Regions from separate parts of the Halomonas sp. GD1P12 genome, predicted to be linked through region 4. Evidence: predicted binding sites of a transcription regulator. Region 4 holds the regulator's gene; each other region holds the start of a gene.
What was found. Region 4 encodes LexA, which represses DNA repair genes until DNA is damaged. Its sites were predicted from a motif close to TACTGTNTANNTANACAGTA; they were not measured.
Positions count from the first base shown of each region.

Region 1 (7,444 bases), 1.2 Mb from region 4:
GGGTAGCGCCTGGGGCTGGCTGCCGCCGGCCTGGGCCATGTCCGCGCGCCCGCCCCCCTTGCCGCCGACCTGTGCGGCGACGTGGTTGACCAGCTCGCCGGCCTTGACGCGGTCGGTGAGATCGTCGGTCACCCCGGCGATCAGGCTCACCTTGCCCGCCGCCTGGTCCGCGACCGCCAACAGGATCACGCCGGAGCCGATCTTCTGCTTGAGCTGGTCGAGCATGCCGCGAAGGTCCTTGCCGGAAACGCCGTCGAGCCGAGTCGCCAGAAGCTTCACGCCGCTTACTTCTTGGACCTGGCCAAGCAGGTCACTGCCGGCGGAGCTTGCAAGCTTCGCCTTGAGCTGCTCGAGCTCTTTTTCGAGCGTGCGGTTGCGCTCAAACAGCGACTCCACGCGGGACTCGACCTGCTCGGGCTTGGCCTTGAGCCGCGCCCCCAGGCGCTCGAGCGTGGCTTCCTGCTGCTGGAAGTAGGCCAGCGCGTTCTCGCCGGTGATCGCCTCGATACGACGAACGCCGGCGGCGGTGCCCGCCTCACTCACGATATGGAAGCAGCCGATATCGCCGCTTCGCGCCACGTGGGTGCCACCGCAAAGCTCGATGGAGAAGTCGTCAGCTCCGATGGTCAGCACGCGCACGCTGTCGGCGTATTTCGCCTCGAACAGCGCCGCTGCGCCCTTGGCTTTCGCCTCGGAAAGCGTCATCTGCTCGGTGCGGGTCGGAGCGTTGGCCAGCACCTGCTCGTTGACCAGCCGCTCGACCTCGGAAAGCTGCTCGGCGCTCAGCGCCTCGAAATGGCTGAAATCGAAGCGCAGGCGCTCGGCGTTGACCAGCGAGCCCTTCTGCTGGACGTGGTCGCCCAGTACGATGCGCAGCGCTTCGTGCAGCAGGTGGGTGGCGGAGTGGTTACGCACCGTGGCGGCGCGAAGGCCGGTATCGACCTCGCCACGCGCCCCGGCGCCGACGCTCAGCGTGCCTTCGACCATCACGCCCTGGTGCAGGTGGTGGCCGCTCTGCTTCTGGGTATCGGTGACCTGAAAGCGCCCGCCGTCGACGTGCAGGTAGCCGGTGTCGCCCACCTGGCCGCCGGACTCGCCGTAGAACGGCGTGCGATCCAGCACCACGATCCCCTTCTGCCCTGCCTCGAGCGCGGCCAGCGCGTTGCCTTCGGTATCGAGTAGCGCCGTCACCTGGGCGTCGTCGGCTAAAAGCTCGTACCCGGTGAAGTCGGTGGCGCCTTCGAGCTCGATGTTGGCGCTGTAGTCGGCGCCGAACTGGCTCGCCGCGCGGGCGCGCTCACGCTGGGCCTCGAGCTCGCGCTGGAAACCCGCTTCATCGAGTGTGACGCCGCGCTCGCGGCAGACGTCCGCGGTCAAATCGAAGGGGAAACCGTAGGTGTCGTAGAGCTTGAACACGGTCTCGCCGGGCAGCGTGTCGCCGTCGAGATTCTCCAGCGCTTCGGTCAGAAGCCCCATGCCATGATCCAGCGTGCGGGCGAACTGCTCCTCTTCTTTCAGCAGCACGCGGGCGATCTGCGCGCTCGACTCGCGAAGCTCCGGGTAGGCGTCGCCCATCTCCGCATCCAGCGCCTCGACCAGCTCATGGAAGAACGTTCCCGTGGCGCCAAGCTTGTGGCCGTGGCGTACCGCGCGGCGAATGATCCGGCGCAGGACGTAGCCGCGCCCTTCGTTGGAGGGCAGCACGCCGTCGGCGATCAAGAACGCGCAGGAACGGATGTGGTCGGCGATGACGCGAAGCGACGGTGCCTCGAGATCATGGGAGCCGGTGGCCTGCGCGGCCGCTTTCAGCAGGTTCTGGAACAGGTCGATCTCGTAGTTGGAGTGCACGCCCTGCATGACCGCCGCAACACGCTCAAGCCCCATGCCGGTGTCGATCGAAGGCTTGGGCAGCGGATGCAACGTGCCCTCGGCGTCACGGTCGAACTGCATGAAGACCAGGTTCCAGATCTCGATGTAGCGGTCGCCGTCTTCCTCCGGGCTTCCGGGCGGCCCGCCCCAAACGTCAGCGCCGTGATCGAAAAATATTTCCGAGCTCGGCCCGCACGGGCCGGTATCGCCCATCTGCCAGAAGTTGTCCTCGTCCAGACGCGAGAAGCGCTCGGGGTCGATGCCGATCTCCTCTTTCCAGATCCTTTCGGCCTCGTCGTCGCTGATATGCACGGTGACCCAAAGCTTCTCCTTTGGAAGGCCCAGGGTGTCGGTCAGAAACGTCCAGGCAAAGCGGATGGCATCACGCTTGAAGTAGTCGCCGAAGCTGAAGTTGCCCAGCATCTCGAAAAACGTGTGGTGGCGCGCGGTGTAACCGACGTTGTCCAGGTCGTTGTGCTTGCCACCGGCGCGCACGCAGCGCTGGGCCGAGGTGGCGCGCACGTAGGGGCGCGGGTCGCGGCCCAGAAAAACGTCCTTGAACGGCACCATGCCGGCGTTGGTGAACAAAAGCGTTGGGTCGTTGCCGGGCACCAGCGAGCTGGTGGGAACCACGGTGTGTCCGTGCTCTTCGAAATAGGAGAGGAAGGCCTGCCTGATCGCTGCGCTTTTCATAGGGGTTCCGTGACAATGAAGCGTGATGCCCCGGGGCGCTATCGCCGCCACCCTGGGAGCCGCAAAACATCCATTATAACGAAGTTGCCACGCGACTAAAGCCACGAAGCGCTGGCGTCTTACAAGCAGTGCGATGGGTGAAGGAATTACAGGTGCGGTTTAGTCGGAAAGCGTGGAGAGCGCGTAGCGAATCTGCTCGAAGTCGAAGCCGCGCTGAGCCAGAAAGCGCTCGCGTTTGGCGCGCTCTTTGGGGGGCACAAAACGCTCGCCCGAAGGCGCCCCGGACGTGCGAAAGCGCCGCTGTAGCGTTTCAGCCGCCAGTTCGAACCAGTCGATGCGCTCCTGCTCGGCGACCGCGTTAATCGCCTGCGTTTGGGCATCGCCTCTGATGCCACGGCGACCAAGCTCCATTTTGATGCGTATGGGCCCTTGGCCTCGCAGCACCCGCGAGCGTACGAAACTTTCGCTGAAGCGGTCGTCGTTTTGAAGCCCCTGCTCCTCGAGGGCGTCGAGGCATTCGAGGATATCGGCCTCCTCGAACGTCTTTTGCGCAAGCTTTTCATGGAGCTCGGCGCGGGAGTACTCGCGCCGGGCCAGTAGATCGATGGCGACCCCGCGCGGGGTCGCGTTACCGGCGCCAAACATGGCTCTCTCCGCAGGGACGGACGATTAGATCAGGCTATCTTCGCCGCCCGCGTCATCCGCTGCGGCGACCTCTTCTTCTTTTTTGGGCTCGGCCTTGGCCAGCAGCTGATCGCGAATCTGGCTCTCGATCTCTTCCATGATTTCCGGATGCTCTTCCAGGTACTGGGACGCATTGGCCTTGCCCTGACCGATCTTGCTGCCCTTGTAGCTGTACCAGGCGCCGGCCTTGTCGACCAGGTTGCACTGCACGCCCAGATCGATCACTTCGCCGGCGTGGTAGATGCCCTTGCCGTAGAGAATCTGGAACTCGGCCTGACGGAACGGCGGCGCGACCTTGTTCTTCACGACCTTCACGCGGGTTTCGTTACCGGTGACCTCGTCGCCGGTTTTCACCGAGCCGGTGCGGCGAATATCCAGACGCACGCTCGAGTAGAACTTCAGCGCGTTACCGCCGGTGGTGGTTTCGGGGCTGCCGAACATGACGCCGATTTTCATGCGGATCTGGTTGATGAAGACGACCAGGCAGTTGGCGTTCTTGATGTTGCCGGTGATCTTGCGCAGCGCCTGAGACATCAAGCGCGCCTGCAGACCCACGTGGGCGTCGCCCATTTCGCCTTCGATCTCGGCGCGCGGGGTGAGGGCCGCCACGGAGTCGATGATGATGACGTCGACACCGCCGGAGCGCACCAGCATGTCGGTGATCTCGAGCGCCTGTTCACCGGTGTCCGGCTGGGAGACCAGCAGGTCATCCAGGTTGATGCCGAGCTTTTCCGCGTAGCTTGGGTCGAGCGCGTGCTCGGCGTCCACGAACGCGCACACCTTGCCCTGTTTCTGCGCCTGAGCGATGACCGACAGCGTCAGCGTGGTCTTGCCCGAGGACTCCGGGCCGAAGATTTCGACGACCCGCCCGTAGGGCAGACCGCCAATGCCGAGCGCGATGTCGAGTCCTAATGATCCGGTCGATACCGACGGCATGACCACGCGCGGCGCATCGCCCAGACGCATGACGGTGCCCTTGCCGAACTGACGATCGATCTGGCTGAGCGCGGCGTTCAGTGCTTTGGTACGGTTTTCATCTTGAGCCATGTAAAGCGTCCTCGTAACAACCTGTATAATTAGCCAGTATTATGCCAAATATTGGCCGCAAAACCTATCCCTGTCGCGCTATTTATTTCCGCAGCACCCCGGCTATCAGTTCGCTCTCAAAGCGCTGACAGCAGTGCTTTTTGCCCGAGTGCGCTAGCGCGAAAGGCGCAGGATCAACGCGATCAGCGCCTCGCGCACCGCCTGCTCACGCACCGCTTGCCGGTCGCCGGGAAACATGAAGCGCTGGGCGCGCTGTTCGCGCTCGCTGCCCACACTTAGCCACACGAGCCCCACGGGCTTTTCCGCGCTGCCGCCGCCGGGCCCGGCCACGCCGCTCACCGCCACGCCAAGCTGTGCGCCGCTTTCACGACACGCCCCGCGCACCATCTCGTTCACCACCGCCTCGCTCACCGCACCATGGGCGTCGAGCGTTTGTTGGGCCACGCCCAAAAGCCGGGTCTTGGCCGCGTTGGAGTAGGTCACCAATCCGGTTTCGAAATAGGCGGAGCTGCCCGCCGCCGAGGTGATCATCGAGGCGATGCCGCCCCCGGTGCAGGACTCTGCCGTGGTCAGCGTGACGTTCTGGGCCACGCAGAGCTTGCCCAGGCGCTTGGCAAGCAGCGCCATATCGAGATTTTTCAAGCCGGATACGTCAGCCACCTTGCAGACTCCTTCATGTCAGCGCTGTGTTCAGCGTAGAATACTGCGTTTGTGTTGCCTATAGAACCAACACACGGAACTCGAACACCGCCCACGGCCAAGCCTTGCCGTGGGCCACGCCAAGCCAGGACGTCCATGTCACAAAGCCCCGCGCATACGCCCATGATGGCGCAGTATCTGAAGATCAAACGTGACCACCCGGAAGTGCTGCTTTTCTACCGGATGGGGGATTTTTACGAGCTGTTCTTCGACGATGCCCGCCGCGCCGCGGCGCTTTTGGATATCACCTTGACCGCCCGCGGCCAAAGCGGCGGCAAGCCGATTCCCATGGCTGGCGTCCCTTACCATAGCGCCGAGGGCTATCTTGCTCGGCTGGTCGCCGCCGGCGAGTCCGTGGCGATTTGCGAGCAGATCGGCGACCCGGCGACCAGCAAGGGCCCGGTGGAGCGCCAGGTGGTGCGCATCGTCACCCCAGGCACGCTGCACGATGAGGCGCTGCTCGACGCCCGACGCGATAACGTCCTGGTCGCGCTCGCCCCGGGCCGCGATCGCTTCGGTCTTGCCTGGCTCGAACTCTCCAGCGGGCGCTTCAACGTGCTCGAGGTAGAAAGCGAAGCAGAGATGCTCGCCGAGCTGACCCGCCTGGCGCCGGCGGAGCTTTTGGTGCCTGAAAACCTGACGCTGCCGGAGGCCTGGTCGCAAAAGCGCAGCCTGCGCCGCCAGGGCGAGTGGCTGTTCGATTTAGACAGCGCCAACCGGAGCCTGTGTGATCAGTTTCAGGTGCAGGATCTGCGCGGCTTCGGCTGCGCGCACCTTTCCACGGCGCTCATCGCCGCCGGCGTTTTGGTCGATTACGCCCGCGACACCCAGCGCTCGCGCCTGCCCCACGTCACCGCCATCACTGTCGAGAATCGCGACGACGCCGTCGTCATCGACGGTGCCAGCCGGCGTAACCTGGAGATCGACACCAACCTTGCCGGCAGCACCGACAATACGCTGGCGAGCGTGCTCGATACCTGCGCCACGCCGATGGGCTCGCGGCTCTTGAAGCGCTGGCTCAACCGCCCGCTGCGCCAGATCGAGCTGGTCAAGGGCCGCCAGGCCGGCGTCGCGCTTTTGAGCCTCGACGCCGCCTATATGGAGCTTCGCGAGGCGCTTTCTGAGCTTGGCGACATCGAGCGCATACTGGCGCGCGTAGCGCTCTACAGCGCCCGCCCGCGGGATCTGGCCCGCCTTCGCGATGCGCTCAACGCTTTACCCGAACTACAGCGCCTTTTGGAGGCGGTGGAGAGTGGCAGCGCCATCGACGCGCTCAAGCCCCACGTTCGCCCCTACCCGGAGATGGCGGACACCCTGACCCGGGCGATCATCACCAACCCGCCGGTGGTGATTCGCGACGGCGGCGTGATCGCGGAAGGCTTCGATGATGATCTCGACGAGCACCGCGGGCTTGCGGAAAACGCCGGCGAGTATCTGGTCGAGCTCGAGCGGCGCGAGCGCGAGCGCACCGGGCTTTCGAACCTGAAAGTGGGCTATAACCGGGTGCACGGCTACTTCATCGAGCTGCCCCGCGCTCAGGCGCAGCAGGCGCCGGCGGAGTACATTCGCCGCCAGACGCTGAAAAATGCCGAGCGCTTCATTATCCCCGAGCTCAAGGAGTTCGAGGACAAGGCGCTGTCGGCAAAGTCCCGGGCGCTGTCGCGGGAAAAGTGGCTCTACGAGCGCCTTCTTGGCGAGCTCAACGCCCATCTTCACGCGCTCCAGGCGACCTCCCAGGCGCTCTCCGAGCTCGACGTGCTGTGCGCCTTCGCCGAGCGCGCCGAGGCGCTTGGCTGGGTGCGCCCGACGCTTAGCCAGGAAACCGGTATTCACGTCACCGCCGGGCGCCACCCGGTGGTCGAGCACGTCAGTCAAACGCCTTTCGTGCCCAACGATATCGACCTTTCCCCGACGCGGCACATGCTGGTCATCACCGGCCCTAACATGGGCGGTAAATCGACCTACATGCGCCAGACCGCGCTGATTGCGCTGCTCGCCCACTGCGGCAGCTTCGTGCCCGCCGCACAGGCCGAGATCGGCCCGCTCGATCGCATCTTCACCCGCATCGGCTCCTCCGACGATCTCGCCGGCGGGCGCTCCACTTTCATGGTGGAGATGACCGAAACCGCCAATATCCTGCATAACGCCACCGACCAGAGTCTGGTGCTGATGGACGAGATCGGCCGCGGCACCAGCACCTTCGACGGCCTGTCGCTTGCCTGGGCGAGCGCCGAGCAGCTGGCGGGCACCAAAGCGCTGACGCTCTTCGCCACCCACTACTTCGAGATGACCGCCCTGCCGGAGCAAGCCGAGGGCGTGGCGAACATTCACCTGACCGCCACCGAGCATGGCGACAGCATCGTGTTCATGCACCGCATCGAGGCGGGGCCGGCAAGCCAGAGCTACGGCCTGCAGGTCGCCCAGCTGGCCGGCGTGCCAAGTGCGGTGATCC
Region 1 is NZ_CP107007.1:2,853,131-2,860,574, forward strand. It holds gene alaS (alanine--tRNA ligase) at 1-2,562, opposite strand, end outside; gene OCT39_RS13080 (regulatory protein RecX) at 2,722-3,207, opposite strand; gene recA (recombinase RecA) at 3,232-4,293, opposite strand; gene OCT39_RS13090 (CinA family protein) at 4,447-4,920, opposite strand; gene mutS (DNA mismatch repair protein MutS) at 5,089-7,444, shown strand, end outside.
Region 1: a site for LexA is predicted at 4,313-4,332, ahead of recA (recombinase RecA). Genes of this name have one in related genera too.

Region 2 (7,444 bases), 450 kb from region 4:
GCGGGGGCGAACTCCCTGTCGGGGCGGGTAAGCGGCATGAGATATAACGTAACTTCGAGTAGGCCCTTTAGGGTAGCGGCTTCTTCCGCTCGGCACACGCCTCGATGGCCCCTGGATGGGTGCCGGCTTTCATCAGCTCGCCCCAGCGGGTGGTGAAGCGGTTCGAGCGGTGGCCGCAGCGCAGGTGCCAGGACGCCTCTTCCGGCTCGACGCCAAAGCGCACCTTGTTCTGGCCCATGCGCCGGTTGATGTCGTCGAGTGTAGCCATCAGCGCCGGGTGATGACGGTGGCGCGGCGGCTGGTGCAAAAGCGAGAGCTGATACTGCTCGGCGTCGACCAGATCCAGCAGCATCACGCCGGCCTTCATGAAGCGGTGATCCGGCCGGTAGATCTGCTCGAGCCCCTCGCGCACCGCGGCCAGCACCACGCGGGTGTCGTCGCTGGGGGCGGCGAGCGGAATCATGGCGTGGGGAAAATACTGCGGCTGGTCCTGGCGGTGACGGTTGGTGGCGAGAAAGATCATCACCGCCCGGGTCAGGCTTCGCTGCTCGCGTAGCTTCTCGGCGCTGCGCTGGGCGTGGCGGCTCAGCGCGCTGTACACATCGGCCTTGTCGCCGGTGGGCCTGCCGAAGGAGCGCGAGGTCATGATGCGCTGGCGCGGCTCGTCCACCGCGTTCATGGAAAGGCACGACGTGCCGCGAAGCTCGAGCGCCGTGCGCGCCAGCACCACGGAGAAGCGCCGGCGAAGGTCGTGGTGGTCGCACTCGCGCAGATCCCAGGCGGTGTGAATGCGCTGCACCGCCAGCCGCTCGGCCAGCCGCCGCCCGATGCCCCACACCTCGCCTACCGGAAGCTCTTTTAATAGCGCCGCGGTCTCTCTGGACGCGGCGTCCAGCAGGCAAACGCCCTGGTAGCGCGCGCGCTTTTTGGCGGCGTGGTTGGCCAGCTTGGCCAGCGTATGGGTCGGGGCAAGCCCGACGCAGACGGGAAGCCCCAGGTGGCGGCGGATGCGGCGGCGAAGCGCCTCGCCCACCGCTTGGCACTGCTCGGGTGAGAGCCCGTCCAGATAAACGAACATTTCGTCGATCGAGTAGGGCGCCACCGCCGGACAGGCGTCGCGCAGAAGCTGGCAGAGCCTTCCTGACATGTCGCCGTAGAGTTCGTAGTTCGATGACTTGAGATGAATACGCCCCGCGCGGCGCAGCCCCTCGAGCTTGAACGCCGGCACGCCCATGGGGATCTCCATGGCCTTGAGCTCTTCCGAGCGGGCGATGATGCAGCCGTCGTTGTTGCTCATGACGCCCACCGGCTGGCCGTCGAGCTCGGGCTGGAAAACGCGCTCGCAGCTGACGTAGAAGTTGTTGGCGTCGACCAGGCCGATCACGACACGTACTCGTGAATCACCGCGCGCACCACGCCCCACAGCTGGCACTCGGTGCCCGATAGCGGCAGCGGTGGGTAGAGCGGGTGGGCGGAGCATAGGTGCGGCGTGCCCTGGTAGAGCGCGTAGCGCTTGATCAACACCTCGCCCTCGAGCAGCGCTACCAGAATGTGCCCAAGGCGCGGCTTGATGCTGCGGTCCACGACCAGCAAATCGTCGTGGAAAATGCCCCAGCCTTCCATGCTGTCGCCGATCGCCGTCAGGTAGAACGTTTGCGTCGGGTTCTTGATCAACCGCGTGTTCAGATCCAGCGTGCGCTGCTCGTAATCCTGCGCCGGCGAGGGAAATCCGCTAAAGCCGGCACGCGCGTACAGGGTGGGAAACGCCAGCGGTTGAAAGGTTAACGGCCAGGCTGTCGCAACGTGGGCGGGTTGAGACGGCATCGTGACGTCCTCGAACAATCAAATAGTGTATGTATATACAGTATTAATATTCGAGTCTTGAAATGCAAGGTTGAAGCCGTACCCGGTTTTCAACGTCCGGTTTTCAACGTGCGAGCCAAAGCCCCACGACGATGGCGCTGGTCACGGCGATGAAAAAGACGGCATTGCGGGCGCGGGTATCACGGCGAGGTTTCATAACGGTACTCATCTGGCGAAGGGGTGGATGACGGTTGGCGTATCAGCGCGTGTCGAGCGTGGCGCGCAGAATTTTGAAAACGCGGCGCTCCAGGCACCGGGCCCGGCATGGTAACGTTTACGCCATAAGGCGTCATCAAACGAAAAACGCGCACACGGAGAGAACGCTTATGGTGGAGGTGGCAAGCACCGCGCCCAGGCCCCTGTCGCTGGCCAGTGGCCGCCTGGCGGGCCTTGCATGGGGAAGCGTCGAGGCGCCGGTCTGGGTGGCGCTGCACGGCTGGCTGGACAACGCCGCAAGCTTCACGCGCCTGGCCCCGCATTTGGCGCGCGCGCTCGGCGTTCGCATCGTCGCGCTCGATTTTCGCGGCCACGGCCACTCCGCCCACGGGCCCGACCAAACCGACTACGCGCTGTGGGACTACGTTTTCGATGTGCTCGACGCGCTGGACGAGCTGGAAATCGAACGCGCCACGCTTCTGGCTCACTCGATGGGGGCGGCGGTGAGCTGCCTGCTGGCCGCCGCGCTGCCCGAACGCGTAGAGAAGCTGCTGCTCATCGACGGACTGGGGGCGCTCAATACCGAGGCCGAGCAGAGCACCGAGCAGCTGAGAAAGGGGCTTTTGGCCCACCGACGTCAGGCGTCGCGCACGCCGCGCTACGCGGATATTGATCGCGCGGTCGGCGCGCGGGTGGCCGGCGGCGTGACGCCGGTGAGTGCGTCGACCATCACCCCGGTGGTCGAGCGTAATACCCGGGCAAGCTCCCAGGGCGATCTCGAGATGCGCACCGACGCGCGCCTGCTCAAGCCGTCGCTGGTGCGCTTTACGCCGGAGCAGGTGCTGGCGATGCTGGCGAGTATTCAGGCGCCAGTACTGCTTATCGAGGGCGATCGCGGCATTCTGGGCGAGCGCCACTGGGCGCACAAGGCCCGCCAGCAGGTGCCTGATTTGACGCGGCAGGTGCTTTTGGGTGGCCATCATCTGCACCTGGAGGCTGAGGCCGTCGAGGCCGTCGCGGCCACCATCGTGGATTACTGCAAACGCCAGATGAACGTGTAAAACGGAACAGATCGGAACGTCGAATGAGCAAGCCAACAGAGCAAGCGTTAAGCCATATTTCTCCTCAACAAGACGGTCACGGCAAGAAGGTCGCCCTGGTGCTGGGCAGCGGCGGTGCCCGCGGCTATGCCCATATCGGCGTGATCGAAGCGCTCGAGGCACGCGGCTTCGAGATCATTTCGATCGCCGGCTGCTCCATGGGCGCGCTGATCGCCGGCATCTACGCATCGAACAAATTGGCCGAGTACCGCGAGTGGGTCTGCAACCTGGACTACCTGGACGTGTTGAAACTGGTCGACGTGACCTGGAGCCCGATGGGCGCAATGCGCGCCAACAAGGTGATGAACAAGCTCGAGGCGCTGATCGGCGATACGCTGATCGAGGATTTGCCCATTCCAGTGACCACGGTGGCAACGGATCTTGTCCGCCAGCGCGAAGTCTGGTTTCAGCGCGGCCCGCTTTTGCGCGCCATTCGCGCCTCGATCGCCGTGCCCGGGGTGATCACCCCGGTGCATCTGGGCGATCAGGTGCTGGTCGATGGCGGGCTTTTGAATCCGCTGCCGATGATGCCGATTCTCTCCGCCCACGAGGCGGATCTGGTCGTGGCGGTGAACGTCACTGCCCAGAGCCCTCAGCTCGTAAGCCTCGAGGAGCTTCTGCCCGTCGACGAGCAGGACGAGCGCACACGCCTTGAGCGCGACCACGACGCCAACCTGGGCGGCTGGATGGACGGGGTGCGCGCGGCGACGAAACGGCTATGGGACGGCTTTGGTGCTCAGGACGACGAGTGGGTCGAAGAGGAGAGCATCGAGGCGCGTGGGCAGCGCGAGTGGGGCAAGCTCGACATGATTCTGGAGTCCTTCGATATCACCCAGGCGGCACTGGCCAAGTACAAGGTAGCGGGCTACCCGCCGGACGTGTTGATCGAGGTACCGAAAACGGTGTGCAGCACCTACGAGTTCCACCGCGCCCGGGACTTGATTCGCCTCGGCCGCCACTTGACCGATGAAGCGCTCGAACGACGCATGCCAAGCGTGGCATCGGAGGCGACAGAGTAGATGAAAAAAGTGGATGAAAAAGTGGATGAAAAAGGACTGAGGAAAGACAGTCGCCGCTAGCGGCCACGCTTTCGCAGCAGCACATAAACCGCGCCGGTGCCGCCGTCGGCGTCCACCGCCGAGCAAAACGCCAGCACCCCGGGCCACTCTCTAAGCCAGGCGTTGGTGTGGCTTTTCAGCACCGGAAAATCCGCCGTCGCGCCCCACGCCTTGCCATGGACCACCAGCACGCAGTGAAGATGCTGGGCGGCGGCGTCGGTCAGAAAACTTTCGAGCTCCAAGCGCGCCTCTTCCAGGGTGTAGCCGTGAAGGTCCAGTCCCGCTTGCCAGGAGGTTTGTCCGCGTTTGAGCTGGCTGAAGGTGCGGTAGGGCAGATCGGTCACGCAAAACTCGAGATACTCCGAGGGGCGCACCGCCTCGACCCGGCCATCGGAGGTGCGCCCGGTCGTGACCTGAGCGTCCTGCTTGACCGCCGCCTGGCGGCGCGCGGCCTGGGCGTCGCGCTCGCGTTTGGGCCGGCCGGGGTCGGCCAGGTCGCTTTTGATCTGGCGCACCCCGGCCTCCTGGAGCGCCTGGCGAAAGGCGCTGATCTCTTCATCGTTGGGCGAGTGGCGGCGTCGCGACATGAAAGGCTCACAAAAAAATGAAAAACGGCGGTGTGGACGATGGCGTGAACGGCACAGTATAGCGGCCCTGGCGGCGCTGTGAACCGGGCGACGACGAAGGTACAATCATTTCCCGATGTTAAGCCAACGACGTTTTTCACGTTTCACCCCTTGATGGGCCGGAAGCCCGACGCTTTCGGCTCGCCTGGCCAGGAGCCCTTGTGACCACGCACCTCAATGCCGAGACTTCTCCCTCAACGCTTTCCCTGCCGGAGTCGGCGCTGGCCAGCGATCTGATCACGCTGCGCGACTATCTGCGCTGGGCGACCAGCGAGTTCTACGTCGCTGGTTTGCACTACGGCCACGGCACCGACTCGCCCTGGGACGAAGCGGTGGCGCTGTGTTTGGGCGCGCTGCACCTGCCCTGGAACGTCGACCCCGGCGTTCAGGATGCGCGCCTGCTGCCCGTCGAGCGCCAGCGCATCATCGAGCTGGTGCGCCGGCGGATCACTACTCGGGCGCCGCTGCCGTACCTGCTGGGCGAGGCGTTCTTCGCCGGTTTTCCTTTCGATGTCGATGAGCGCGTGCTGATTCCGCGCTCGCCGATCGCCGAGCTGATTCTCGACGGCTTCGGCGCCTGGTTCGACGAAGAACCGCCGGCGCACGTGCTCGATCTGTGCACGGGCTCGGGCTGCATCGGTATCGCCACGGCCCTGGTGCTGCCCACCAGCCACGTGACGCTGGCGGACTTGAGCCCCGATGCGCTGGCGGTGGCGAAGCAGAACATCACCCGCCACGACGTCGGCGACCGGGTGCGCGCGGTCGAATCCGACGTCTTCGACGGGCTCTCGGGCCAGCGCTTCGATCTGATCGTCTCCAACCCGCCCTACGTCGATGCGCGCGATTTGGCCACCATGCCCGCGGAGTTTCGCCACGAGCCGGCGCTGGCGCTTGGCGCAGGCTCTGATGGGCTCGACATCGTGCGGCGCATTTTGCGCCAGGCGCGCAATCACTTGACCGACGACGGCTGGCTGATCGTTGAGGTCGGCAACTCCGATCGCCACGTCGAGGCGGCCTTTCCCGAGGTCGGCTTCATGTGGCTTGAATTCGAGCACGGCGGCCAGGGCGTCTTTGCCATCAGCGCCGCGGAACTCGACGCCCACGCGGCGTCTTTTGCGTAAGGAACTAGCGACATGTCTGGCAATACGTTCGGCAAGCTTTTCAGCGTGACCACTTTCGGCGAGAGCCACGGCGTGGCCCTTGGCGCCATCGTCGACGGCTGCCCGCCGGGAATCGAGATCAGCGAGCAGGAGCTGCAGGTCGAGCTCGACCGCCGCCGCCCGGGAAGCTCGCGCCACACCACCCAGCGCAAGGAGGCCGACGAGGTTCGCATTCTCTCTGGCGTGTTCGAGGGCAAGACCACCGGCACCTCGATCGGCCTTTTGATCGAGAACACCGACCAGCGCTCGAAGGACTACTCCAAAATCAAGGAGCAGTTCCGCCCGGCCCACGCCGACTACACCTACCACCACAAGTATGGCCACCGCGACTACCGCGGCGGCGGGCGCTCCAGCGCCCGTGAAACCGCCATGCGCGTTGCCGCCGGCGCCATCGCCAAGAAGGTGCTCGCCGCCCAGGGCATTCAGGTGCGCGGCTACATGAGTCAGCTCGGGCCCATCGAGATCGACTTCAAGGGCTGGGAGAGCGTCGAGCAGAACGCCTTCTTCTGCCCGGACCCGGACCGCGTGGCCGAGCTCGAAAACTACATGGACCAGCTGCGCCGCGACCAGGACTCGATCGGCGCCGAGATCACCGTGATCGCCGACGGCGTGCCGGTGGGCCTTGGCGAGCCGGTGTTCGACCGCCTCGACGCGGAGCTTGCCCACGGCCTGATGAGCATCAACGCGGTGAAGGGCATCGAGATCGGCGCCGGCTTTGAAAGCGTGACCCAGCGCGGCACCGAGCACCGCGACGAGCTGACTCCGGAGGGCTTTCTCTCCAACCAGGCCGGCGGTATTCTCGGCGGTATCTCGAGCGGGCAGCCGATCGTCGCGCGCCTGGCGCTGAAGCCAACCTCCAGCATCACCACGCCCGGGCGCTCGATCGACGTGCACGGCGAGCCGGTCGAAGTGATCACCAGGGGGCGCCACGACCCTTGTGTGGGCATTCGCGCCACGCCCATTGCCGAGGCGATGATGGCGATCACGCTGCTCGATCATCTGCTGCGCCATCGCGGTCAGAACGGCGACGTTCGTGTCGATACGCCGCGCCTGAATCAGCGTTAAACCCGAACGCAGGGCGCTGCTACACTTCACACAAGAGCAGACCGCCGCCCCTTCTGGCGGCGAGTCGCCAGAACGCTCAACGGATCACGCGCAATTCAGCCACATCACGCAAGGGGAGTCGGCCATGAAAATCAACGTCGAGTTCGATCTCACGCCGGAAGAGTTTCGCCAGTCGCTGGGCCTGCCCGACGTCGAAGCCTTTCAGCAGCACCTGTTGACCAGCATCCAGCGCCAGATGGAGTCGGGTGTCGAAGGCTACGACCCGATGAGCCTGATGCGCCCGTTTTTGCAGCAGCCGATGATGCAGCAGGGGCTTTCTCAAGGACTCTCCCAGGGGCTGTCCCAGGGCCTTGCCCACTTCGGTACCTACCAGCAGATGATGCTGGATATGCTGAAACAGGCGGGTAACGCCAGCG
Region 2 is NZ_CP107007.1:1,171,819-1,179,262, forward strand. It holds gene OCT39_RS05465 (LBF_2804 family protein) at 1-38, opposite strand, end outside; gene OCT39_RS05470 (Y-family DNA polymerase) at 68-1,384, opposite strand; gene OCT39_RS05475 (LexA family protein) at 1,381-1,824, opposite strand; gene OCT39_RS05480 (alpha/beta fold hydrolase) at 2,190-3,080, shown strand; gene OCT39_RS05485 (patatin-like phospholipase family protein) at 3,104-4,138, shown strand; gene OCT39_RS05490 (Smr/MutS family protein) at 4,195-4,764, opposite strand; gene prmB (50S ribosomal protein L3 N(5)-glutamine methyltransferase) at 4,965-5,924, shown strand; gene aroC (chorismate synthase) at 5,937-7,028, shown strand; gene OCT39_RS05505 (hypothetical protein) at 7,153-7,444, shown strand, end outside.
Region 2: a site for LexA is predicted at 1,848-1,867, ahead of OCT39_RS05475 (LexA family protein). Genes of this name have one in related genera too.

Region 3 (7,444 bases), 1.2 Mb from region 4:
GGTTGTAGAGGATGTACTCGCCGAAGCGCTCCACCATGTGATTGACGATTTCGCCATCCGACTGCCCCTGGTGGAGCAGCTCGAAAACGCGCTGACGCATGTCGGCGGCGATGGGCGCGCTGGAGTCGTCGATCGCCTGGTTTTCGCACAGCGGGCAGCGCATCGAAGCGGTCAGATCGACGTAGCGCCGCTCGAGCACCGGATCACTGAACTCGCGCACCTCGATCGCCGCCAGCGCCGAGCCGGCCACCAGTAGCAGCGCCAGTACTCCCACTAACCGCCGGATCATCGCCACTTCTCCACCTCCGGCAGGATCTGCGCTTGCACGTTCTCCGGGGAGATATAGCCCTTGTGGTGGTAGCGAATCACCCCCTTTTCATCGACCAGAAAGGTTTCCGGCGCGCCGTAGACGCCGAGATCGAAGCCCAGGCTGCCGTCAGGGTCGAACACGTTGACCTCGAAAGGATTGCCGTACTGCTGGAGAAATTCGGTGCCCTTCTCGCGAGTATCGCGGTAGTTCACCCCGACCAGACGGATGCCATGATCGGCCAGTTCTAGAAGCTGGGGCATCTCCTGCTTGCAGGCCGGGCACCACTCGCCCCACACGTTGACCAGCGTCACCTGGCCGCGCAAAAGCGACTCGTCCACGCGGCGCGTCTCGTCGCCAAGCGTGGTGGCGCTAAAGGCGGGAAACTCGCGGGCCATGAGTGCCGAGTCGCGCTGGCTTGGGTCGCGCGAAAGCCCCTGGTAGAAAAACAGCGCGATGCCGACGAAGCCGAGCGGCAGCAGTAGCAATAGCCAGCGTCTCATGGCGTGACCTCGCGTTGGATGGGGGAAGACGCGCGCCGGTAGCGCCGGTCGATCACCGCCAGCACCCCGCCAAGCGCCATCAATAGCGCCCCGAGCCAGAGCCAGCGCACGAAGGGCTTGTACTGCACGCGCATGGCATAGCTGCCGTCGTCGAGGTCTTCGCCCATCGCCACGTAAAGATCGCGAAAAATCCCGGGGCTCAGCGCGACCTGGGTCATGGGCATGCCGGTGGCCAGATAAAGCCGCTTTTCCGGGCGCATGATGAACGCGCGCCCGTCGCCGCCCTTGCGCACCTCGATCACCGAGGTATCCGCCAAAAAGTTCGGCCCGCGGCGGCTAGTCAGCTCGCGCATGGTGAACTCATAGCCGGCGACCTCGACCGCGGTGTCCGGCGCCATGCGCACGTTGCGCTCGACGTTGTAGTTCGATACCACCGTCACCCCGACGATGGTCACGGCGAGTCCCACGTGGCCGAGCACCATGCCCCAGTAAGCGAGCGACAGCTTGCCAAGCCCGCGCCGGACCGAGCTCGCCCGGCGGCAGGTCGCGACCACGTCGCGAACCAGCGGCAGCACGATCCAGAGTGCGGCCAGAAGCCCAAGGCTCACCCACGGGTTCCAGCGCCCGGCGAAGAGCAGCGGCGCCGCCATGCTGAACACGAACGCGGCAAGCCCGGAGAGCCACAGCGTACGCTTGAGCTCGACAAAGGGCATGCGCTTCCAGCGCGACACGGGGCCTGCCCCCATGAACAGGCACATCACCAGGGTAAGCGGCACGAACAGCGCGTTGAAGTACGGCGGGCCGACGCTGATCTTGCCAAGGCCCAGCGAGTCCAGAATCAACGGGTAAACGGTGCCGAGCAGCACCGTGACGGTCATGATTACCAAGAGGAAATTGTTGATCAACAACAGCGCGTCCCGCGAGCACCAGCCAAAGCCGACCCGGTGGCTGACCCGGGGCGCACGCAGCGCGAACAGCAAAAGCGACAGCGTCACCGTCACACCCAGCAGCACCAGGATGAAAAAGCCGCGGGCCGGGTCGTTGGCGAAGGCGTGCACCGAGGTGAGCACGCCGGAGCGCACTAAAAACGTGCCCATCAGCGAAAGCGCAAAGGTGGTGATCGCCAGAAGTACCGTCCAGCTTTTGAAGGAGCCGCGCTTTTCGGTCACCGCCAGCGAGTGCAAAAGCGCCGTGCCGGTCAGCCAGGGCAGAAGCGAAGCGTTCTCGACCGGGTCCCAGAACCACCAGCCGCCCCAGCCAAGCTCGTAGTACGCCCACCAGCTGCCAAGCGCGATGCCCACGGTCAAAAACGCCCAGGCCAGATTCGCCCAGGGCCTGGCCCAGCGCGTCCAGGCCGCGTCGAGGCGCCCGCCCATCAGCGCGGCGATGGCGAAGGCGAAGACCACCGAAAAACCGACGTAGCCCATGTAGAGCATCGGCGGATGGATCACCAGGCCGAAATCCTGCAGCAGCGGATTCAAGTCGGCGCCGTCGCCGGGCACGTTGGGCAGCAGCCGCTCGAAGGGGTTGGAGGTAAGCAGTATGAAAAGCAGAAAGCCGACGCTCACGAGCCCCATCACGCCAAGCACGCGGGCGACCATGTCGCGGGGCAGCGCGCGGGAGAAGCGCGAGGCGGCAAAGCCCCAGCCCGCGAGCATCAAACTCCACAAAAGTACCGAGCCTTCGTGATTGCCCCAGACGGCACTGGCCTTGTAGTACCAGGGCAGCAACGAGTTGGAGTTGTTGGCCACGTTGGCCACGCTGAAGTCGTCGAGCAGGTAGCTTGCAGTCAAACACACGTAAGCCGCGCCCAGAAACAGAAACTGCCCCGCCGCCATCGGCGCCCCGTACGCCATCCAGAGCGGGCGCCGGCTCGCGCTTCCGGCCAGCGGCAGGATCGCCTGAAGCGCGGCCATCGAAAGCGCCAGAATCAGCGCGAAGTGGCCGACCTCGGGAATCATCCGTATCCACATGGGCTAGTCGTCCTCGCGGGTCGGCGCCGCCAAACGCTCGGCGACACGCGCGGCCTTTTGCTGGTAGTCCGACGGCGCGTAGCCCGCGTCTTCCAACGCCTTTGCCACTTCCGGCGGCATGTAGTTTTCATCGTGACGGGCAAGCACCTTGTCGGCGCGAATTCGCCCATCGCGCTGGAGTTCGCCGACCACGACCACGCCCTGACCTTCGCGAAAGAGATCCGGCAGGATGCCGCTATAAAAGACCTCGACCTCCTCCACGTAGTCGGTAACGACGAAGTCGACATCGAGGCTTTGCGGGTCGCGGGCGACCGACCCCTCCTTGACCAGGCCCCCGGCGCGAATCTGGCGCTCGAGCGGCGCTTCGCCCATCGCGATCTGCACCGGGCTAAAAAACAGGTTTATGTTGGCGCGCAGCGCATAGAGCGTTAGCCCCAGAGCCACCGCCGCCAGCACCACCAGCCCCAAGAGCGCGAACAGTCGCTGTTGTCGTTTAGGCGTCATCGCTGACCTCGGTTGGCGTGGGGATGGAGGGAGACTCGGTGCGGGCGCGCTCGCGCCGGGCGCGCCGTGAGAGCGCCTTGAGCAGCGCGCGCCGCTCGAGCTTCGCCTGCCAAAAGCAGAGCAACAGCAGCGCCGCGGTGACGCCCCAGGCCGACCAGACGTACACGCCGTGGCCGCCCATGGCGAAAAACGCACCGAGTGAGTCGAAGGCGCTCATGAAGAGGACTCCGTGAGCGCGCGCACCCAGCGCTTGTCGCCTTCGCGCCTTAAAATTTCGCTGCGCACGCGCACAAGCGTCAGCGCCGCGAAGAAGCTATAAAAGCCGATCACCATGAGCAAAAGCGGCAGCCACATCGACGCCGGCATGGCCGGGCGCTCGGTGAGCGAGAACGTGGCGGACTGGTGGAGCGTATACCACCACTCGACCGAATACTTGATGATCGGAATGTTGATCACCCCCACCATGGCGAGAAGCGACGCCGCCCGAGCCCCGCTCTGGCGGCTACCAAAGGCGCCGCGCAGTGCAATCACGCCCAGATAGAGAAACAGGAGAATCAGCATCGAGGTGAGCCTTGCGTCCCACACCCACCAGGTGCCCCAGGTCGGCACGCCCCACACGGCGCCGGAAAACAGCGCCGTAAACGTCATCACCGCGCCAAACGGCGCCATCACCGCGGCGGCCATGTCGGCCACCTTGATCTTCCAGACCATGAACACCAGGCTTGAAAGCGCCATCGCAATGAATACCGATTGGGCCAGGAGTGCTGCCGGCACGTGCACGTAGATGATGCGAAAGCTCTCGCCCTGCTGATAGTCCGCCGGCGCCAACGCCAATCCCCAGACGCCCCCCGCGCCAAGCGACAGCGCCGCCAGCGCCCAGCACCAGGGTGTGAGCCGGCCGCTTAGCCGGTAAAACCACTGGGGTGATCCAAACTTGTGCACGATGGCCCACATGGCGGGTCCTCAACCGTTGAGACTGATACGAAGCGACGCGGCGATCGCCCAGGGGGCGAGCATCAGCGAAAGCGCCAAAAGCGCCCCCAAAATCGCGAGATAAGGCAAGGCGCTTTGCCCGTCGATGGCCGCCTCGACGGCGCCGGTACCAAACACCAGCACCGGAATGTAGAGCGGCAGGATCAAAAGCGAGGTCAGCACGCCGCCGCGAGCAAGCCCTACCGTGAGCGCCGCGCCGATCGCGCCGACCAAACTGAGTATGGCGCTGCCAAGCAGCAGCGACAGCGTCAGCACCGCGTAGCTGCCCGCGGTAAGCGCCAGGAGCGTGGCGAGCAGCGGCGCCGAAAGCGAAAGCGGTAGCCCGGTTATCAGCCAGTGCACGCACACCTTGGCAAGCGTTTGGGTCCAAAGCGGCTGCGGCGCGAGCATGAGTTGCGCAAGGCTCCCATCCTCGAAGTCGCCGCGAAAGAGCGTATCCAGCGACAGCAGCGCGGCCAGAAGCGCCGCCACCCACAAAAGCCCTGGCGCTATCACGGCCAAAAGCTTGGGGTCCGGCGAAATGCCGATCGGAAAGAGCGTGATCACCAGCGCGTAAAAGACCAGCGGATTGAGCGCCTCGCCTCGGCGACGAAACGCCAATGTTAGCCCGCGCGAGAGCGTGGCGATGAACGCACGCCCGGCCCCGTGAGGCGCCGCCCTTAATGCGCCGTCATTGCTGGCGCTCATGCCGGCCCCAGCTGCAGGCGGCGCACCCGCTCGAGCCCGCCAAGCGCGTGGTGAGTGGTGATGATGACGCTTCCCCCCGTTCTGGCGTGGTGCGAAAGCCGCTGCTCCAGCATCAAAACGCCTTCGCGGTCGAGCGCCGTAAAGGGCTCGTCGAGCACCCAGAGCGGCCGGGGTGTGAGCGTCAACCGGGCAAGCGCCACGCGCCGGTTCTGGCCGGCGGAGAGCCGCCCGACGGGCGTATCCTCGAACCCGGCAAGCCCGACATCATTAAGCGCACGCTCGCAGCCAGCCTCATCCGGCGGCTCACCGCCCAGCGCCTGATACCAGGCCAGATTCTCGAGCGGCGTCAGCCCCGCCTTCACGCCGGGCGCGTGGCCCAGATAGAGCAGGTTCGCCAGAAACACATCGCGGCAGGTGCGAAGGGGCTGACCATTGAACTCAAGCGCGCCTTCATAATCGTCGAGCTGCCCGGAGAGAATCTTCAAAAGCGTGGTCTTGCCGCTGCCGTTAGGCCCCTCGACGCGCAGGATCTCGCCGCGTTCAAGCGTCACGTTCAAACCCACGAACAGCCAGCGGTCGTCGCGCTCGCAGGCAAGCTGTCGGGCTTGAAGGCGCAGGCTCAAGGGGCATCTCCAGGGCGTGAAGTTCGCGCGCACTGTACACAAAAATGCGCTTTCCCGCCAGCAAGCCGGCCCCGGTAAAGCGACGTGAACGCCGCTCGCGCCTGACGTTGCGGGTACGAGCGGTCAAGCGTTGAAACCGGTCTCCAGGTAAACGCCCTACAGGGGTAGCACTGTATTTAAAAACAGGTTTATACTCCAACCACTGTATGAAAAGACATGCTCTGCGCTTTTCACTTGTTCACGCCCAGGGAGCGGGCGATTGCTGGAGAGAAACCGATGATCGCATCACGACCGATTGAGCCTGCCACCGCCTCGCGCGTCGCGGCCAGCACGCGTAACCCCGCCCTTAAGCGGGTAACCGGTGAGCAGCGTGAAGTCACCCGGCGCAACACCTATGCGCTGCGCGTTCGCGGTCATCGCATGCAGCAGTACAATCTGTTTGACGGCGACGTGATCGTGATTCACCGCCAGCAGCGCGGTGGCCACCGGGAAATCGCCACCGCGACGATCAACCAGCGCGAAATCGCCCTCAAGGAGCTGTCGATCAGCCGGCTTGGCCTGCGCCTGTGCGCCGAAGGCGAGGCGATGCCGACGGTTTTCCTGCATAATAGCGATATACAGGTGCTGGGCATGGTGATGGGCGTTGAAAGCCCCGCCGCAACCACTCGGCGCCACTAACCGTTTCAGGGAGCCCCGCTTGCGCTACCGAGCCCCCGACCTTGCGCTCGACACCCGTTTTGAAGCCGAGCTTGTCATCGAGAAAAGCCAGTTCATCGCCTGGCTTTGCCACGCGCCGACGCCAGAGGCCTTCGAGACGCTTTTAAAAGCGGCGCGGTCGGCGCACCCAAGCGCCAGCCACCACTGCAGCGCCTTCATTGCCGGCCCGCCCGGCGAGCAGACCCATATCGGATTTTCTGACGACGGCGAGCCCGGCGGCACCGCGGGGCGGCCGATGTTTCAGGCACTTTCGGGAAGCGGGCTCGGTGAAATCGGCTGCGTGGTCATCCGCTACTTCGGCGGCACCAAACTCGGCACCGGCGGGCTGGCCCGTGCCTATGCTCAGTCGGTGAATAAAGCCCTCGAGACGCTGCCTACGCGCGAAATCGTCGAGCGTACTTCCTACCGTGTAAAGGTCGATTTCGCCCAGGAAGCCCAGGCCCGCGCCTACTTCGACGAACAGAGCGCGCCCATTACGGGTGCCGACTACGACGGCCAGGGCGTGACGCTGACCGTCGCCTGGCCCACCGACGAGCCGGCGGATTTCACCGTGCTCGAAAGTCGCCTGAAAAGCGCGCTGGACATTCAACGCGTCAAAACCTGACACGCCCCGCTCGAAAGCGGGGCGTGTCAGTTAGCCCATTCGTCTAATCCGGTGCAGGAAGCGGTGTCGCCCACCCCTACGTGAGGCGCTGTGAACCCTTCCCTGGGCGCTACTTTCGCCATCCCTGGCGAAAAACCCTCACTACGGGCTGCTCGACACCGCGCCACGTTCTCTGACGCTTTCACTTACACCGCGGCTTTTAGCCCAGATACTTGATCATCACCCCGGCAGCCACCGCCGAGCCGATAACGCCGGCCACGTTCGGGCCCATGGCGTGCATCAGCAGGAAGTTGTGCGGGTTCGACTCGAGCCCCACCTTGTTGGCGACCCTCGCGGCCATCGGCACGGCGGAAACGCCAGCGGCGCCAATCAGCGGGTTGATCGGCATTTTGCTCACCAGGTTCATCAGCTTGGCCATCAACACGCCGGCGGCGGTGCCGATGCCGAAGGCCACGATGCCCAGACCCAGAATGCCCAGCGTCTCAAAGGCAAGAAAGCTTTCGGCCATGAGCTTCGAGCCCACCGAAAGCCCC
Region 3 is NZ_CP107007.1:2,838,844-2,846,287, forward strand. It holds gene OCT39_RS12980 (cytochrome c-type biogenesis protein) at 1-289, opposite strand, end outside; gene OCT39_RS12985 (DsbE family thiol:disulfide interchange protein) at 286-810, opposite strand; gene OCT39_RS12990 (heme lyase CcmF/NrfE family subunit) at 807-2,783, opposite strand; gene ccmE (cytochrome c maturation protein CcmE) at 2,787-3,287, opposite strand; gene ccmD (heme exporter protein CcmD) at 3,277-3,504, opposite strand; gene OCT39_RS13005 (heme ABC transporter permease) at 3,501-4,241, opposite strand; gene ccmB (heme exporter protein CcmB) at 4,251-4,967, opposite strand; gene ccmA (cytochrome c biogenesis heme-transporting ATPase CcmA) at 4,964-5,590, opposite strand; gene OCT39_RS13020 (LexA family protein) at 5,867-6,268, shown strand; gene OCT39_RS13025 (IMPACT family protein) at 6,288-6,911, shown strand; gene OCT39_RS13030 (sodium ion-translocating decarboxylase subunit beta) at 7,111-7,444, opposite strand, start outside.
Region 3: a site for LexA is predicted at 5,759-5,778, ahead of OCT39_RS13020 (LexA family protein). Genes of this name have one in related genera too.

Region 4 (7,444 bases):
TGCGCTGACCTGCTCGGCGCTTTCGACGTTGCGTGAAAACAGGATCACCCCGCCCACGGCGGTATCGGCCAGAAGCGCTTTTTCGGCGCGCGTGATAAAGGGCCCTTCGAGGTCGAGCATGACCGGGCCAAGCGGTTGCGTCATCGGCATCTATCCAACAAAACGGGCGCTCATTCTAGTCGATCGCCGCGCTCAAACAAAACCGGCGGGTCGTGGGTCAGGTATGAAGCCAAACCGGCGTACCCGGCACGGCGACCTCGAATACCCACAGCAGGTCCTGATTTCTCAGGCGCACACAGCCGTGGGACGCCGCAACGCCCATGGGCTCATGTGGTGGAGTGCCGTGCAGATAGATATAGCGGCGTTGGGAGTCGACGGATCCGCCACGGTTGACCCCGGGCTCGAGCCCGCAGAGCCAAAGAATACGCGTCAAAATCCAGTCACGATCAGGATTTTGTTCACCCAAAGTGGGACTAAAAACTTCACCGGTAAAGCGGCGCCCGCGAAACACCGCGTTTTCCGGCAGGCCCTGGCCGATCGAGGCGCGCACGTAGTGCCAGCCGCCAGGCGTCTGGCCGCTGCCTTCGTGTTGCCCCACCCCGTTTGCACCGGACGACACCGTGCATTCGTGAACCACCCGCGTTCCCTGCCAGGCGCGAAGGCGCTGCTCGGTGAGGTCGATTTCAAGCCATGGCGCCTCGGTTGGCGGCAGCTCAGCCAGAATGGGCGTGGCCATGATGAGCCTCCTCGATCGCCGGGGGAAGCGGCGCGTTCATGGCGGCAACGACCACCGGGCGCAGTCGGCGCACCAGATCACGTACCGAGACCTGCTCGTTGTACTCCTTGGCCGCGATGTCGCGCAGCGCATCGAGCCCGGAGAGCGTGAAGATCACCGTGCCGAGCATGAAGTGCAGCCGCCAGAAGCGCTCGGCGTCGGGCAGGCCGGGTGTGGCGCGGCGAACGAGCTCGACAAAGCGAGTGAAGACATCGCCGTACTGCTCCTGGATATAGCGGCGAAGGTGGCCCTGAGCCTGACTGTAGGCGAGCCCCAGCAGGCGCATGAACACTTTCAAGCTGTTGCGCTCGGCCGGCACGGTCAACACCGTCGTGGCCATGGTTTCGAGCAGTACTTCCAGAGGAATCTCATCATCACCATAGCGGGCGTGCAGCTCATCCAGCGCTTCGTGAAAGCGTTGGCTGAAGGGGTCGAGATAGCGCGCAAACACCGCCTGAATCAGCGCCTTTTTCGAACCGAAGTGGTAGTTCACCGCCGCCAGGTTCACCCGCGCCTTGCTAGTGATGTTGCGCAGAGAGGTCTCTGCAAAGCCACGCTCGGCGAACAGCACCTCCGCCGTATCCAGAATACGCGTGACGGTATCAGACTGCGCCATGGCGCCCTCCAGAAAACGAGTGTTTAAAACATCGCGAAATAGTAGGTCATTAAAACGCCGGGCTCAATCGTGCGAAACCCTGATATGCCCTCTTTTAAAGGCGAACGGCTTTATAATCCGTGGCTTGAGTCATATACTGGACAGAGGAACATACTGTATACTTAAACACATATATTTAAGTCATTTTTTATAGTTACCTTTTACCCTGGAGTCAGCCATGCCTCGTCCTCTTACCGTTCGTCAGCAGCACGTATTCGATTTTATCGTGAAGACCATGAACGAGTACGGCTACCCACCCACCCGCGCCGAAATCGCCAAAGCGCTGGGCTTTCGCTCACCCAACGCGGCCGAAGAGCACCTGCGCGCGCTCGAGCGCAAGGGCGCCATCCGTATCATTCGCCACACCTCCCGCGGCATCCGCCTGCCCAATCAGGAAGGGGTGGAAGCAGCGGAATCCGCCGCTGAAGCCAGCGACAGCGTCGAATCCGCGACCCAGGGGCTGCCGATCATCGGCGAAGTGGCCGCGGGCAGCCCGATTCTGGCCGCCGAACACATCGATCGTTACTGCCCGCTGCCGGCGGAGTATTTCACGCCGAAGGCCGACTACCTGCTGCGCGTACGCGGGCTGTCGATGAAGGATATCGGCATTCTGGAAGGCGACCTGCTGGCGGTACACCGCACCGAGCGGGTACGCGACGGCCAGATCGTCGTGGCGCGCCTCGAGGACGAAGTCACCGTCAAGCGTTTTCGCCGCGACGGCCACCAGGTCACGCTGCACGCCGAGAACAGCGATTTCGCTCCGATCGAAATCGATCTTCGCACCCAGCAGCTCGATATCGAAGGTGTCGGCGTTGGCGTGATTCGCGGCGGCAGTGGCCAGGCGCTGGGTTAATTGACCTATCGATTGAGACAGGGAAATGTGGCGGTGCCGGGCAACCCTGCGCGAGGGCGCTGTGAACCCTTCCCTGGGCGCTACTTTCGCCATCCATGGCGAAAGACCCTCGCTACGGTCAGCCCGGCACGGCGGCCCGTATTGTCATCCTCAAGCTTATAAACCAAAAACGGGGCACTTTCGTGCCCCGTTTTTTAGTTGAAGACGACCGTCTTGTTGCCGTCGATCAGCACGCGATCTTCCAGGTGCCACCTGAGCCCGCGGGCGAGCACGGACTTCTCCACGTCGCGGCCAAAGCGCACCAGATCCGTGGGCGTGTGACAGTGGCTGACGCGGTGGATGTCTTGTTCGATGATCGGGCCGGCGTCGAGCTCTTCGGTCACGTAGTGGCAGGTCGCGCCGATCAGCTTCACGCCGCGCTCGAACGCCTGGTGATAGGGCTTGGCACCGGCAAACGACGGCAAAAAGCTGTGGTGGATGTTGATGATCTGGCCGGCGTATTGGCTACAGAGCGCCGGCGGCAAAATCTGCATGTAGCGCGCCAGCACGATGCAGTCCGCCTCGAGCGCCTCGACCTGGCGCTGCACCGCATCGAACGCGGGCTGCTTGTCGCTGGGGTCGACCGCGATGTGGTGATAATCGATCCCGTACCACTCGCTTAGCGCGCGCATGTCCGGGTGGTTGGAGATGATGCCCACGATGTCGCAGTCGAGCTCGCCAGCCTGCCAGCGGTAGAGCAGATCGACCAGGCAGTGGGACTCTTTCGACACCATGATCACGACCCGGCGCCGCTTTTGGGTATCGACCAGCGCCCACTGCATCGAAAACGCGTTGGCGATGGGCGCAAACGCCTGTTCGAGCTCGGCCGCGCTCATGCCGATGGAGTCGGCGAGAATCTCGTAGCGCATGAAAAATCGGCCCGTTTGCAGATCCGAGTGCTGGCTCGCCTCGGTGATGGAGCCGCCGTGCTGAGCAATGAAGCTCGACACGCGCGCCACGATGCCTACCTGATCGGGGCAGGAAACCACTAAACGGTAATAATGCGACATGAATACACTCTTGATACACGTTTCGAAGACGCGACCCGACGGGGTCGTCAAGAACCGTTGAGGCCTTGGGGGGCGTTAGTGTAGCGCAAGCGGCGATCGGGAACACTGCCAGGATTGTTAGCCGCCCCCGCCTTACCGTATAGTTAAAGTCTTACTTTTCAGGCTGTTCAAAATCAATGGATCCATCCCGCGTTCAACTTCGCCCCCGACGCCGACCGCCCCTGCGCATTTTGCCGCTTGGGGGCTGCGGTGAAATAGGAATGAACCTGACGCTTTATGGTTTCGATGGTCACTGGATCGCCATTGATTGCGGGATGATGATTCGACAGGATCTTCCCAGCGCTCCGCTACAGGTGCCCAGCACCGATACGCTGGCCGAGCTTGAGATTACCCCTAAAGCGCTCTACATCACCCATGGCCATGAGGATCACATCGGCGCGGTCGCTTGGCTTTGGCCCAAATGGCAGTGCCCGATCTACGCCACGCCCCTGGCCGCCGGGTTACTCCGTCACAAGTTTGCCGAACACAATCTTTCAAGCGCCGCGATTCGCGTGATCGAGCCCAACGATGCCCTCGAAGAGGGCCCGTTCACGCTGCGCTATTTACTGATGACCCACTCGATTCCCGAGAGCTGCGCGATCATGATGCTCGCCGGCGGCTACCGGGTATTGCACACCGGCGACTGGAAGCTCGACCCGACGCCTTTGATCGGCCCGAGCGTCGACCCGGCGCACTTTCAGGCGCTGGCACCGCTGGATCTGGTGGTGGGTGATTCGACCAACGCGCCGCTTCCGGGCAGTGCCGGCAGCGAAGGTTCGGTGGCCAACGCGCTGACGCAAACGCTCAAGGCCTGTACCGGGCGCGTGGTGGTCTCCTGCTTTGCCAGCAATCTGGCGCGTGTGTGGGCGATCGGCCAGGCGGCGGCCCAAAGCGGGCGCCGTGTGAGCCTGATGGGCCGCTCGATGGAGCGCATGGTCGGTGTGGCCCGCGGTCTTGGCTATCTCGACGATTTTCCGCCGCTGGTGCCGCCCCAGGACCTGGGCTATCTGCCACCGGACGAAGTGGTGGTGATCGCCACCGGAAGCCAGGGCGAGCCGCGCGCCGCGCTCCAGCGCCTGGCCCAGGGCCGCCACCCGTTCATGGACCTGGAAGCCGGCGATAACGTCATTTTTTCCGCCAAGGCGATTCCCGGCAACGAGCGCCCGATCGCGGCGCTCAAGAAGCGTTTCACTCAGCTCGGCGTTCAGCTTTTCGACGAGAACAACCACCCGGAGCTTCACGCCACCGGCCATCCCGCCCAGGAGGAGCTCAAAACGCTCTACCGCTGGGTTCGGCCCACCGCGCTGCTGCCGGTTCACGGCGAAACGGTGCATCAGCAGGCGCACCAGGCGCTGGCGCAAGAGCTCGGCATCAAGGCGCCGCTGGCCCCGGTCAATGGCGATATGCTATGTCTGGATAACGAAGGGTTACGCGTTGAGGCGCGCCACCCGCAGTTGCCCCAGGTGGTGGATCAAAACAGCGTGACGCGCCACCCCGGGCTTGCGGACGGCCAGTCGAGCGGCGCGCGGCGCGGCACGCTGTTTCTGGCACTGCCGGTATGCGCTTCTGAGACCGGCTGGCAGCGTATCGGGCGTTTGATGCTAGACGCCAGTGGCGCCAGCCCCATCGACGAAGAGAGCTTTAGCGATTGGCTCGACGAGCGGCTCGACGAAATCGAAGTCGACTCCCTCGCCGAACTCAGAGAAGCACTGACGCCGGGGCTGGTTCGCTGGCTGGGACACCACTGCCAGCATCTGCCGGAGGTGCACCTTCAGATCATGGCGACCGAGCCGCCCGGCGCTTGAGCCGGGTAGCCCCTTACACGCGCCCACCAACGCCCTCCTTGATCGCCTCCTACCAGCGCGCGGCATCGTCAAAATCGGTGGCGCGCTCCTTGACCCAGTAATCGCCCTGGCGCGAGTGCTCCTTTTTCCAGAAGGGTGCGCGGGTCTTGAGAATATCCATGATGAAGTCGCAGGCACTGAAGGCGTCGCGCCGGTGAGCGCTGGCCACCACCACTTGTACGATCGGATCCCCCGGGCGCAGATGCCCGACCCGGTGCACAATCACCACGCCTTTGAGCGCCCAGCGCGAAGCGGCCTCCACCGCGATATCGGTGAGCGCCTTTTCGGTCATGCCCGGATAGTGCTCGAGCGTGAGCCCCGTGACGTCCGGCGTTTCGTTGAAATCGCGTACGAGGCCGGTGAAGCTCACCAGCGCCCCGACATCCTGACGATGTTCGATGAGCGTCTCGTAGCCCTCATCAAAAATGAAGGCCTCCTGCTGCACGCGGATGTGAATAGGCGGCGTATCCGCTCCCGAAGCGAGCGCTTGCTCAGAGGAAGGCGTCTGCATTCAGCCTCCGGTAACTGGCGGGAAAAAGGCGATCTCGTCTTTATCGGTGATTGGCGCGCTATCGTTGGCCATCACCTGGTTGACGGCGCAGAGCGTGCGCTTGTCCGCCAGTGCGGAAAAGCGCGCGTCGCGCGCCTTCAGGTACGCCTTGAGCCCGGCCACGTCGCGGCTTTCGAGATCAGAAAGCGACAGCGATAGATCACTTTCGCCGACCTGCTCACGCAGCTCGGCCAGAAACTTGACCCGTACGCAGGGCGACACGCTACAGCGCTCGCCCACGCTCACCTCGCCCGGGTTACCCTCACCGGTGACGATCGGCCCATTCTGGCGCTGATAGTCGCCGCGCACCCCACCCTGCTTGCTCTCGAGCTGAATCGCCTCGATGCGCATCTCCTTGTCGACCGCCTTGCACATGTCGTAAAGCGTCAGGCACGCCACCGACACCGCGGTTAGCGCCTCCATTTCGACACCGGTACGCCCGCTGAGCCGGCAAAGCGCCTCGACATTCACCGCGCCGGTGTCGAAATCGAGCGTAAAGTCGACGCTCACCTTGCTCAGCGACAGCGAGTGACACAGCGGAATCAGTTCAGAGGTGCGCTTGGCTGCCTGAATACCGGCGATACGCGCCGTGGCCAGCACATCGCCCTTGGGAAGCTCGCCGTCGCTCAAGAGCTTGAGCGTAGCCGGCGCCATGACGATGCGCCCTGACGCCACCGCTTCCCGGCGGGACTCCTCTTTATCGGCGATATCCACCATATTGGCTTCGCCCTGGGCGTTCAGATGCGTCAGCTGCATGTCGTTATCCCTGGTCATTGCGGTGCTCTCGTCACGGTGCGCGCGGGTCCATTCGAGTACCCAGCGCGCGATCTCGTCGATGTTATCAAGGTTTAGCTGCGGGATAGAAGCGTCAAGCCGCTCGGGGGCTTCGCCCTTGAGCGCCACCGCCACCACGTTGTCGCTTTGTATAATCGACTCATCGCCAATGCCATCGCGGTAGAGCACGAGCTTGGAAAGCGGCCAGGTCTTGAAACCCTCGACGATGACCAGGTCCGGCCGGTGTGCCGCCATGAGTGACAGCAGGTGTAAAAGATCCGGCCCTTCCTGGCCGGCTTGCCTCTGCGCCGGCGTCTCCTGCATCAGCGCGTAGCGCTGGTTGGATGCCACCAGCATCGGCGCGGCGCCGGCCTCGCGAAGCCGGTAACTATCCTTACCGGGCTTGTCGATATCGAAGGCGTGGTGGGCGTGCTTGATCACACCCACGTTCAGGCCGGCCTTTTTAAGGCGCGGCAATAGTTCGGTCAGAAGCGTTGTCTTGCCCGTTCCGCTCCAGGCCGCCACGCCCAGCACCGGAAACGGCGCACTGATGGGTTGCAAGAGCATCTCCACGCCCGCCTAGGCGAGCTCTTTTTCCGGGGGGAGAATGGCATTAAGCACGATACCGACCAGCGCGGCCAGGCTAACGCCCTGAAGGGTGAACTGGCCGCCGCCAAACTGCATGCCGCCAATACCGAATACCAGGATCAGTGACACCACGACCAGGTTGCGCGGCTCGGTCAACGACTGCCCCGCGCGCACCAGGGTGTTCATGCCCACCACCGCGATCGAACCGAACAGCAGCGTCATGATGCCGCCCATGACCGGCCCCGGAATGGTCAGCAGCAGCGCGCCGAGCTTGCTGATAAAGGCCAGCAGAATCGCCAGCACGGCGGCGACGATCA
Region 4 is NZ_CP107007.1:1,619,380-1,626,823, reverse strand. It holds gene nagZ (beta-N-acetylhexosaminidase) at 1-144, opposite strand, end outside; gene OCT39_RS07625 (L,D-transpeptidase) at 218-736, opposite strand; gene OCT39_RS07620 (TetR/AcrR family transcriptional regulator) at 714-1,391, opposite strand; gene lexA (transcriptional repressor LexA) at 1,609-2,283, shown strand; gene purU (formyltetrahydrofolate deformylase) at 2,478-3,332, opposite strand; gene OCT39_RS07605 (ribonuclease J) at 3,593-5,176, shown strand; gene moaE (molybdopterin synthase catalytic subunit MoaE) at 5,226-5,726, opposite strand; gene moaC (cyclic pyranopterin monophosphate synthase MoaC) at 5,727-6,521, opposite strand; partial or broken gene mobB (molybdopterin-guanine dinucleotide biosynthesis protein B) at 6,582-7,106, opposite strand; gene OCT39_RS07585 (uracil-xanthine permease family protein) at 7,119-7,444, opposite strand, start outside.